One region of the Acinetobacter legionensis genome, then DNA from elsewhere that is predicted to be linked to it. Evidence: predicted binding sites of a transcription regulator. Region 1 holds the regulator's gene; the other holds the start of a gene.

Region 1 (5,420 bases):
GTACTCTTGGCCTATATTTGTTCAAAATATTTGATGGCATTGTTTATTACAGATCCGTCTGTAATTGAGTTGGGTCAGCAATTACTATTTATCGTGTTGTGGTCAATTATATTTTTTGGAGCAAGTGCAATTTTTGCTTCGATCATGCGGGCCAGCGGAACTGTGACTGTGCCTATGATTTTTAATATTTTATCCATTCTGCTCATTGAAGTTCCGTGTGCCTACTTATTTAGTCAATGGTTTGGTTTACAAGGCATTTGGTATGCGCTTGCCCTGACCTTTTTCAGTCTATGTCTTATGCAAGGTCTTTATTACCAATTTATCTGGAAAAAGAAAACCATTGAGATCTTAATTTAAACGAATGGATATTAAGTTGTTATTCAACCCATTATTTCTCAAAGTCTAAAATGAAAAAAACCGTCAGCTTGACGGTTTTTTAATATCAATCAACTATTTTGGTTCTAACTTTTTACTAAACTTAGTCGCAAAACCTGTAATTTTTTGATATCCAGTCGGTAAAATACGCTGAATTAAATCTAAGGTTTTTGCATCATTCCCAATAAGTAAACGGCGCTTGTCTTTCAATACAGCATCCAACATTTGTTGAGCAGCATCTTCTGGAGGCATACGCAATAATTTATTAAATGCTTTTGCTGATTTCTCAGGGTTCATCCCCAAAGAACGTAAGCTGTCATTCATACGCGCATCATTTGCAATATTGGTACGAATACCGCCAGGATGAACACATAGAGCAGATACGCCACACTTTTCAATGTCTAATTCTTGACGTAATGATTCAGTAAAACCACGTACCGCAAATTTAGATGCATTGTATGCAGACTGGGTCGGCTGAGCCGTTAAACCAAATAAGCTCGAAATGTTGATGATATGTCCATCACCTGTTTTCTTGATATAAGGCAAAAATTCTTTTGTTCCATAGACAACGCCCCAGAAATTGATATTCATAATCCATTCAAGTTCGTCATAAGATGCACCTTCTACGGTAGATCCTAAAGCTACACCAGCATTGTTAAAAATCATGTTTACAGAACCATGATTTTGCACAGTATCCTCAGCCCAAGCTCGCATTTCTTCAACTTTGGCAACATTCACTTTTTTTGAGGTCACACGGACATTATATGGTTTGACCAGTTCAACGGTTTCAGATAAACCTTTTTCATTCACATCACTAATGGATAAATGACAACCTGCTTTTGCCAATAAAATAGCAAGTTGTTGTCCCATACCAGAGCCAGCACCAGTAATTGCAGCGACTTTGTTTTTAAAATTTTTCATTGTCTATCCTTTTTTAAACCCGCACAAAGCATTCAGAGTGATGTGCAGCTCACTTGCTCAATATAATTTTGACAATCATTATTGTCAATATTATATTGTGATTTAACCGATGTTTTTTTATACAAAAATTCTAGAATAGGTTTCAATGGCTTTTATTGCTAAAATAAGCGCTTCTTTGTGACAATCAAATATGACACGAGTAATTTTTTACAATGAATGAACCACTTTCAACTGAAAAGAAAACTATAAATAAAGCAGTCAAAGAACGTCAATTTAAGGGTATGTCCTTATCTGAGCGAAAACTTGCACGTCGAGAAAAGTTGATCGAAGCAGGGATTGAAGCCTACGGCACGCATGGTTTTTTTTCTGTCACCGTTAAAGATATTTGTAATGAAGCGAAACTGACTGAACGTTATTTTTATGAGTCCTTCAAAAAAAGTGAAGAACTGTTCCAAGTCATCTTTCTACAACTGATTGAACAATTACAACAAACCGTGATGCAAGGGGTCATGCAAGCAGCACCTGATCCTAAAAATATGATCCGTGGTGGCTTAACTGCAATCTTTACCATGTTAAAAAATGATCCACGTGTGGCGCGTATTATTTATATTGACGCCATGCTGGTTCAAGAACTGCATAATCATGCCACAATCCATGAAACGATGGGCCGTTTTGACCGATTAATTCACTCCTTTGTTACCCTAATGATGCCGCATATTGAACGCAGTGAACAAGAAATTTCCTTGGTTGCCACAGGTTTAAATGGCTATGTGACTCAAATTGCGGTTCGCTGGGTCATGGGTGGATTTAAACAATCGCTTGAAGAAATTGTCTCAGCATGTGAAATTGTATTTGTATCGCTGATTGATTCATTTTCATCTCAATAAGATTGTTAGCTTAAATATTTTTGTCATCAAATCGTCATAAAAATGTCAAATATCTCATTTTTATTTTCAATTTAAATAAATTTCTTTTCATAAAATGGAAGATTTATTTAAAAATTTCATGGATTATTCATCATATCGACGATTATTTGTCACATTTTTTTGCAAAAATTCGTCAACATCTTCTTTTTGCAATGATACTGTCATAATTAATCTTTGTAATAAGCCTGTCATAAATAAAAGACGGTACACCGTTCATACATAGGATATTGCGTTGTGAAAGATGACTATATATTAATCGTCGATGACGAACTTCCGATTCGAGAAATGATTCATACCTCATTGGATATGGCAGGCTTTCAATGCTTGCAAGCTGAAGATGCAAAACAAGCCCATCAAATGATTGTTGACCAACGACCATCTTTGATTTTACTCGATTGGATGATGCCTGGCGGTGTGAGCGGTGTAGACTTATGTCGTCGCTTAAAACGTGATGAAAATTTGGCAGAAATTCCCGTCATCATGTTGACAGCACGCGGTGAAGAAGACCATAAAGTTCAAGGTCTTGATGCTGGTGCAGATGACTATATGACCAAACCATTCTCTACTCGTGAATTGGTTTCTCGTATCAAAGCAGTACTTCGTCGTGCCAATGCCCTGAGTGGCGAAAAAACCATTGATGCCAATGGATTAATTCTTGATCCAGTGAGCCAACGCGTCAGTTTTAGTGATAATATTTTGGAAATGGGTCCAACAGAATACCGATTATTGGCATTTTTTATGACTCATCCTGAACGTGCTTATACACGTGCCCAGTTACTCGATCAGGTCTGGGGTGGCAACGTGTATATTGAAGACCGTACGATTGACGTACACATCCGCCGCTTACGTAAAGTGCTTGAACCATATGGCGCCGATCGCTACGTACAAACTGTACGTGGAACGGGTTATCGTTTCTCTACCCGTGCAGATGTTGCCTTAGGTTAAGCATTCTCAAGGTAAATAATTTTCTATGTATGAACCCTACCCCGTCCCAGATCTTGCGCGAGAACATAAAAAATTTCGTTACAGTAGCTTGTGGGAATTTGCAAAACAAGATTTACGCCTGCTTGGTTTTTTACTCATCATTGGTGGATTTATTGGTTTAGGGATAGGGTATTTTTGGATTACTATTTCCATCGGTTTTGCGGTTTTTTTCCTATTTCAATTACGCTCTTTATACTTGGTGAATGAATGGATTTCGAATCGTCCTTACGATTCTCCGCCCAATTTAGAGGGTATTTGGGGAGCGCTATTGTTTAATGTTTATCGCGCACAACGCCAAGAACGTGTGGTTCAGGCTGAAATGGTCGGCTTGATTGACCGTGCCCAATCTTCACTGATTGCTTTGGCCGAAGCTGTTGTTTTAACGGATGAATTACATCAGATTGAATGGTGGAATCCTGCGGCAGAAAGACTGTTGGGCATTCAACCTCTAGATCGTGGGCGTAATATCTTGACCATTATCCGCCAGCCGAGCTTTATTGAATATTTTAATAATATCGACCAATCTCCAGATGGCATTAAAATAAAATCTTCTGTTTATGAAGAGCATTATGTACAGATTAAACTCACACGTTTTGGCAGTGAAAGCCGTTTGCTCGTCGCTTACGATGTGACACGTGTACATAATCTAGAACAGATGCGCAAAGACTTTGTCGACAATATTTCACATGAACTGCGTACACCACTCACTGTACTCAGTGGTTATATCGAAACATTTACCGACCAAGAGGATTTAAATCCGCGCTGGAAACGAGCATTTGAACAGATGCAATCGCAAACACGTCGTATGAATGCGTTGGTCAATGACTTACTCTTGCTTTCACGTTTGGAAGGTAATAAACAAGTCGCAAAAAATCAAATCATCGATATGCCGAATTTGATGAATCAGCTTTTTGATGATGCACAAGCCTACAATGTTGATTACGGACATACTTTAAACTTAGATATCGACAGCCATTGTGACCTGATTGGTTCCGATGCAGAACTTGCCAGTGCGTTTAGTAATTTAATTACCAATGCGATTAAATACACTCCAAAAGGTGGCACCGTTACAATCGGCTGGCATGATGACAGTGAACATGGTTATTTTACCGTTGAAGATACCGGGATCGGGATTGACCCAAAACATATTCCACGTTTAACTGAACGCTTTTATCGCGTAGACAGTGCACGAAGCCGTCAAACGGGTGGAACAGGTTTAGGGCTAGCTATTGTGAAGCATGTTTTAATGCAACATAATGCTTACTTAGAAATTGATTCTAAAGAAAATCAAGGGTCTATTTTTAGAGTGGTTTTTCCCAAAGAGCGCCTTGATTTTGCAGGTTAATATTTGTTTTTTGATTAATTCTAATGAAACTATTTTTAGATTGTGAATTTAATGGCTTTGGCGGTGAATTAATTTCACTGGCATTGGTTGACGAGAATAATCAGCATTTTTATGAAGTTTTAGAATGCTTAGACCCAATTACTTGGGTTAAAGACCATGTCATGCCTCGTTTAAATCGAAAACCGATTCCCTTAGCGCAATTTCAAAGTCGCTTACAGATTCATTTATCTCGATATACAAGTCTTGAAATTGTGGCAGATTGGCCTGAAGACTTTGCCTTATTTACCCGTAGTCTTATGCTTTCAGCTGGGAAATGTATCCAAACACCTCCGCTCACCATGCAGTTATGGATGCAGGATCCAATCGAAACCCATGTTGCCTCTGAAAATCCACACAATGCATTAGCAGATGCACACGCTTTAAAGCTGTCTTATTTCAATGCCTATCATCTTTGATTTATTCTAAAAATAAAACCAATTTATATAACGGGCTCTTTAAATTGCGACTTATACCGGAATTCTTACATTAATTTTCTAAGAAATTCTTCATTATATCGTTATATTCATGCACTTATTTAAGATGCTATAAGGCTTTAGACTCGGTGACTCTCTACAACAGAAAGTACACCTCATGATAGAATAAGCAAATTAAACGGTATGCCCTAAAGCTTCACCCATCACTACAATAGAATTAGCTTTAAACTGTTCATCCCAAGTAATTTTATTCTGTTCAAACAATATAACTGCGGTTGAACCTAAATAAAAACGTCCAAGCTCAGCACCCTTTTCTAAGGCCAAATCGTGCTGGTTTAACTCTAAACGCCCTGTTGGTTTTACTTTACCAGTTGCCACAGTTTCAATTCCTGCAAC
Region 2 (5,420 bases), 750 kb from region 1:
TTAAGAAGGCAGCTGTTTCTTCTGGTGTTTCATCATAGCCACCAAATGCGTTTGGTAAGCCAGCGTTTGGATGCGCTGAAACAAAAACATCCGCAACATCTGATACAGTTTTGACATGTGGACGCATGGCATCTGCACCTAAGGCGCAGTTAAATCCAATTGACAATAAATCGCCGTGACGAACAGAGTTCCAAAATGCTTCTGCAGTTTGTCCTGTTAAGGTACGACCAGAAGCATCCGTAATTGTGCCTGAAATCATCAGCGGTAATTCACAGCCAAGTTGTTTAAAGACTTCTTTTACCGCAAAAATTGCTGCTTTACAGTTTAAAGTATCAAACACAGTTTCAATGAGAAGGATGTCTGCACCACCTTCAATTAAAGCATGTGTGGCTTCAATATAATTTTCTTTGAGTTCATCAAAGGTAATGTTGCGAAACGCTGGATCATTTACATTCGGTGAGATCGAGCAGGTACGTGATGTAGGCCCCAATACTCCAGCAACAAAACGTGGTTTGTCAGGGGTTGAGTATTTTTCACAAGCAGCTTTGGCAAGTCGGGCTGCTTCAAAGTTGATCTCATGGACTAAATCTTCCATGTGATAGTCAGACATTGAAACACGTGTACCGTTAAAGCTATTGGTTTCAATAATGTCAGCACCAGCATCTAGGTAAGCTTCATGGATGCCTTGAATAATTTGGGGTTGAGTTAACACTAAAAGGTCATTGTTACCTTTTAAGTCAGATGCCCAATCAGCAAAACGCTCACCACGGTAATCAACTTCTTCCAGTTTATGGCGTTGGATCATAGTTCCCATCGCACCATCAATAATTAGGATGCGTTGGGCAAGAAGCTCTTTTAACGTGGTAAGCGTGGACATTAAAACTCTCAATAAAATCGGATTTTAAAAATAGCCGATATGTTATCAGAATGTAGACTTTCAAGGTACCAGTCTTGATGTACTTCCTGATTGTAGATTTTTGATCTGTAAAATTATAAAAAATCATTGGGTTAGGTTTTTTTTGATCTTTTTATATCATTGGTATTTACAATATACTAGGTTTTGTTCGTAATCATTTTATGTATCGATTGAAAAGTAAATGATTGATCGGCGTGTTAGCGCAAGGTTTTTAAAATGTGTGGGATATTGTTCAGATGATCTATTTATTGGTCTGGCACATTTAATTTAAGACGATTCGTTGAAGATATAGGATACTTTTTTAGTGTAGGGCAATTGTTGGCGTTAAACTTGCTTGGATTAGGTAAGCGGGATTTATTGGAACATATGTAAAAATAAAGTTAAAAGTATGTTTGTTTTTTCATCAATTTGTCATAAATTTCATGAAAAATAGCAATACCAAATGATAAATAGTTCAAATTGATCTGAAATATTACAAATATTATTTCAGATTAAAATAAAATATTTTGCTCAAGTTATATTGGTTTTATTAGTTTAAGATACTAATTATAAATAATAAAAATATTAATTTTGTCGCTTATGTAGCGAAACACTGAGGTGAAATAATTATAAATTTCACTTCATATGATCTCTATTTGTCATATAATTGTCACAATTTAATTGAACAATAAGCGCATTCTAATATTCGCTAACTTTCTGCATGAATTCGAATTTACCTCCCGTCACAGATTCTGCACAGTCACCTAAACCCGTTCAATCGACGAATGTGCACGTCCCTACACCGAAATTTTTTATGCCGGTGTTTCTGACGATTATCATTGCTACCTTAATCTACATTGGGGTGCAAGTTAGTGCAGATTTAGCACATGTTCCACCGTTAAGCCTCTACTCAGTGATTCTTTTAGCGACAGCGTTGTTTATCGCTTTGGGTTTTGAGTTTGTAAATGGTTTTCATGATACAGCCAATGCTGTAGCAACCGTGATTTATACCAATGCATTGCCTGCGCCTGTAGCAGTCATGTGGGCAGGCTTTTGTAACTTCCTTGGGGTAATGGTTGCCAGTGGTGCAGTTGCGTATGGAATTATTGCATTGCTTCCTGTTGAACTGATCATGAATGTAGGCAGTGGCGCTGGTTTTGCTATGGTTTTTGCCATGCTAATTGCGGCGATTCTGTGGAATTTAGGCACTTGGTTCTTAGGTATTCCGGCATCAAGCTCTCACACCTTGATTGGCTCAATTTTGGGTGTAGGCATCATGAACTACATTTTGCATGCTTCAACGGGTGCAAGTGGTGTAGACATGGATCAAGTGCTTAAAGTGGGTAAAGCATTACTGTTTTCTCCTTTGATTGGTTTTGCATTTGCAGCAATTGTATTTTTGATTGTTAAAAAAATATTTAAAAAGCAACTTGAGTTGTTCCAACCCCCTGAAGGCAATAAACCACCACCACCATTGATTCGTGCGGTTCTGATTTTCACCTGTACAGGTGTGAGCTTTGCACATGGTTCAAATGATGGTCAAAAAGGTATGGGGTTAATCATGTTGATTTTGATTGGTATTGTGCCTTTGGCTTATTCGTTGAATAGAGGATTAGACCAACAGCATTTACAGTCATTCTCACAATTGTCTGGTCAAACTGCGACGGCAATTTATGCACAGCATGCCGATATTCCAGATGAACAAGCGCGTGTAACCATCACTAAATTTATCCAAACCAAAGAAATGAATCCTGAAGTTGTTCCAGCATTGGCCAGTTTGACTGATCATTTGGGCGAGCGTGTTGGTAAATTTGGTGATCTCAAAGATATTCCAGAAGCTGAAGTATCTTCATTACGTAATGATATGTACTTAAGCACCACGGCTTTTAAACGCTTGGATAAAGCGGATCAACTTCCAAAAATGGATGAAGCTCAAGGCAAAGTGGTAAAAGAGTATCGCAAAAACTTAGATTCTTTCCTCCAATATATTCCAAACTGGGTAAAAGTTGCTGTGGCATTGGCATTGGGTTTAGGAACAATGGTGGGATGGAAACGTATTGTGGTTACTGTGGGCGAGCGTATTGGTAAACATCATATGACCTACGGTCAAGGGATGTCTGCTGAGCTTGTGGCAATGTCGACAATCGCTGCTGCAGATGGCTTTGGTTTACCCGTTTCAACGACTCATGTACTCAACAGTGCGGTTGCAGGAACCATGGTCGCCAATAAAACTGGATTGAATTTTGCAACAGTCAAAACGATTCTTTCTGCATGGATTTTTACCTTACCTGCAACGATTTGTTTATCAGGTGGTTTATTCTGGCTATTTTTAAAAGTATTTTAATTTAAAAGTTAGAGATGGCGATTTTTTAAAAATTGAATGATCGTTATTATCTGAATTTAAAAGAAAAAGAGTGCACTTTGGTGCACTCTTTTTCTTTTGGATAATGGAATTTTAAAATATGAATAACACAATTTCACCATTGAAAAAAACTTATAAAAAAATTAAGGTGTGTTTGTAAATCAAACTTGAGAACAATGAGCATGTATTTAAGAAAATCACTTTGTGCTGCTGTATTACTTGGAATGTCTTTACCTGTATTTGCACAGGGAATCGTATTAAATAATGAAGATCTTCGCACAGATTTGAACTGGTTAAATCAACAAGGTGTGATACAAATCAGTACATCGACTTGGCCGATGAGTGGGGATGAAATTCAACGTGCCTTATCTCAAGCAAAAGTTTTAAACAATACTCAACAAAAAGTTATTGATTCAATTCAAAATGCCTTAAAAGCAGATAATCAAACTGCAAAATTAGGTTTATTTGCCGAAACTGATCAAAAAAATATTCCTCAAGCTTTTGGGGATAGTGCAAAAGCACAATATGTGGGTTCATTAGAATTCAATGCGGGTGGCGAGAATTGGGATGCAAAGCTTCGTGTCAATGGTGAAAAAGATCCGCAAATTGACAATGGTCAAGATGTCAATGTGGAAGGTTCATATATTGCTGGGAAGTTATGGAATCAATGGGTTATTGCGGGTCAAATCCCAACATATTGGGGGCCGGGACATGATGGTAGTTTGATTCGTGGTGATGCCAGCCGTCCTGTGTATGGCTTTACTGTACAGCGTGCTGAACAAAAGGCTTTTGAATCTAAATGGTTGTCTTGGATTGGTCCTTGGCAATATCAAGCATTTGCTGGACAGTTAAATGATTATACGGCTGTACCTGATGCACGTTTAATGGGATTGCGCTTAACTGCTCAACCTTTACCTTATTTGGAAATCGGTGCATCACGCGCTTTCCAAATTGATGGAGAGGGTCAACCAGGAAGTGCAAAAGCTTATTGGAATGCTTTTATTGGAAAAGACAATGAGTGTGCAGATAGCACTTGTACGGGGGTGGGTAATCCATCCAATCAGCTTGCTGGATTTGATGCGCGTTTAAATCTTCAGTCTTTGCTGAATGTTCCTATGAGTTTTTATGGGCAATATATTGGTGAAGATGAAGCGGGTCTATTACCATCTAAAAAAATGTATTTAGCTGGTGCTGACTATTCATCAAGCTTTAAAAATTTACCATATCAGCTTTATGTTGAATGGGCGAATACAGAAACAAATGGTGATCCATTAGGTGTTTCTTATAGTCACCATGTCTATAAAGATGGTTATTACCAACAAGGTTTCCCATTGGGACATGCAATGGGTGGTGATGGTGAAATGATTTCTGTCGGTGGTGATATTCGTTTTGATGTGATGAATCGTTTATCTGGTCGTGCACTGTATGCCAAAGTTAACCAATCTGCTGCTCTCTTTGGTGATAAGCAAATCAACTTAGCCTTCCCAGAAAAAGACAAAATTAAAGCATTAGATTTAACTTGGACACATTATATTAAACCGACCATGCCATTAAAAATTAATGGTTGGGTCAGTGATTCTGATCTACATGGCAATGATGCAGGTGCTTCTGTAGGAATCGAAATTCCTTTAGATAAAGCATTATTCGGCCATTAAGACCTGAGTTATCGGCTGTATATATCTAATTTTAAGCATATACAGTTTGATAAGTTGGGACTAAGCTAAAATCGCTTCTTTAAATTCTAGAAGCGATTTTTAGTTTTTGATTGTTGATTGAATTATTTGCTACACAGATCTTTAATATTTTTAAAGGCTGACTTGAAAAAGGTGAGCCTTTTTTATGTTTAGGCTTGATCTTTTTCAAGCGTGAGCATTTGACGGTCATTATTAAATGAATTACATCTATTAGGGTCTGTTGACATTTCATAAATGGCTTGCGTTGTAGGTTAAAATTGAGCAGGCAAGGCATGAAACGAAGAGAATAGCGAGACTATTTACGAGTTTCATAACGCAGACTGAGATAATTTTAGCCACAACCCTGAGCAAGAACAAAGCACTGCTTTGTTTGCAGCGCAAGGCGCAGCGGGGGACTAGAGTGTTTTTTGCTGCTACATCGTTACGAACAATTTATTTAGAATGACTAAATTTCATATTTCGTGCCTTG

The links. Region 1 encodes PhoB, which activates phosphate uptake and scavenging genes when phosphate is short. Its sites were predicted from a motif close to TGTCATNAANCTGTCATAA; they were not measured.
Region 2: a site for PhoB is predicted at 1,553-1,571, ahead of AC2G3J_RS15750 (inorganic phosphate transporter). Genes of this name have one in related genera too.

Annotation. Positions count from the first base shown of each region.
Region 1 covers NZ_CM169896.1:4,219,720-4,225,139, forward strand. The annotation lists gene AC2G3J_RS19360 (MATE family efflux transporter) at 1-357, shown strand, start outside; gene AC2G3J_RS19365 (SDR family NAD(P)-dependent oxidoreductase) at 451-1,296, opposite strand; gene AC2G3J_RS19370 (TetR/AcrR family transcriptional regulator) at 1,509-2,183, shown strand; gene phoB (phosphate regulon transcriptional regulator PhoB) at 2,457-3,167, shown strand; gene phoR (phosphate regulon sensor histidine kinase PhoR) at 3,193-4,551, shown strand; gene AC2G3J_RS19385 (hypothetical protein) at 4,575-5,006, shown strand; gene asd (archaetidylserine decarboxylase) at 5,199-5,420, opposite strand, start outside.
Region 2 covers NZ_CM169896.1:3,465,866-3,471,285, reverse strand. The annotation lists gene metH (methionine synthase) at 1-877, opposite strand, end outside; gene AC2G3J_RS15750 (inorganic phosphate transporter) at 1,617-3,239, shown strand; gene AC2G3J_RS15745 (capsule assembly Wzi family protein) at 3,440-4,912, shown strand.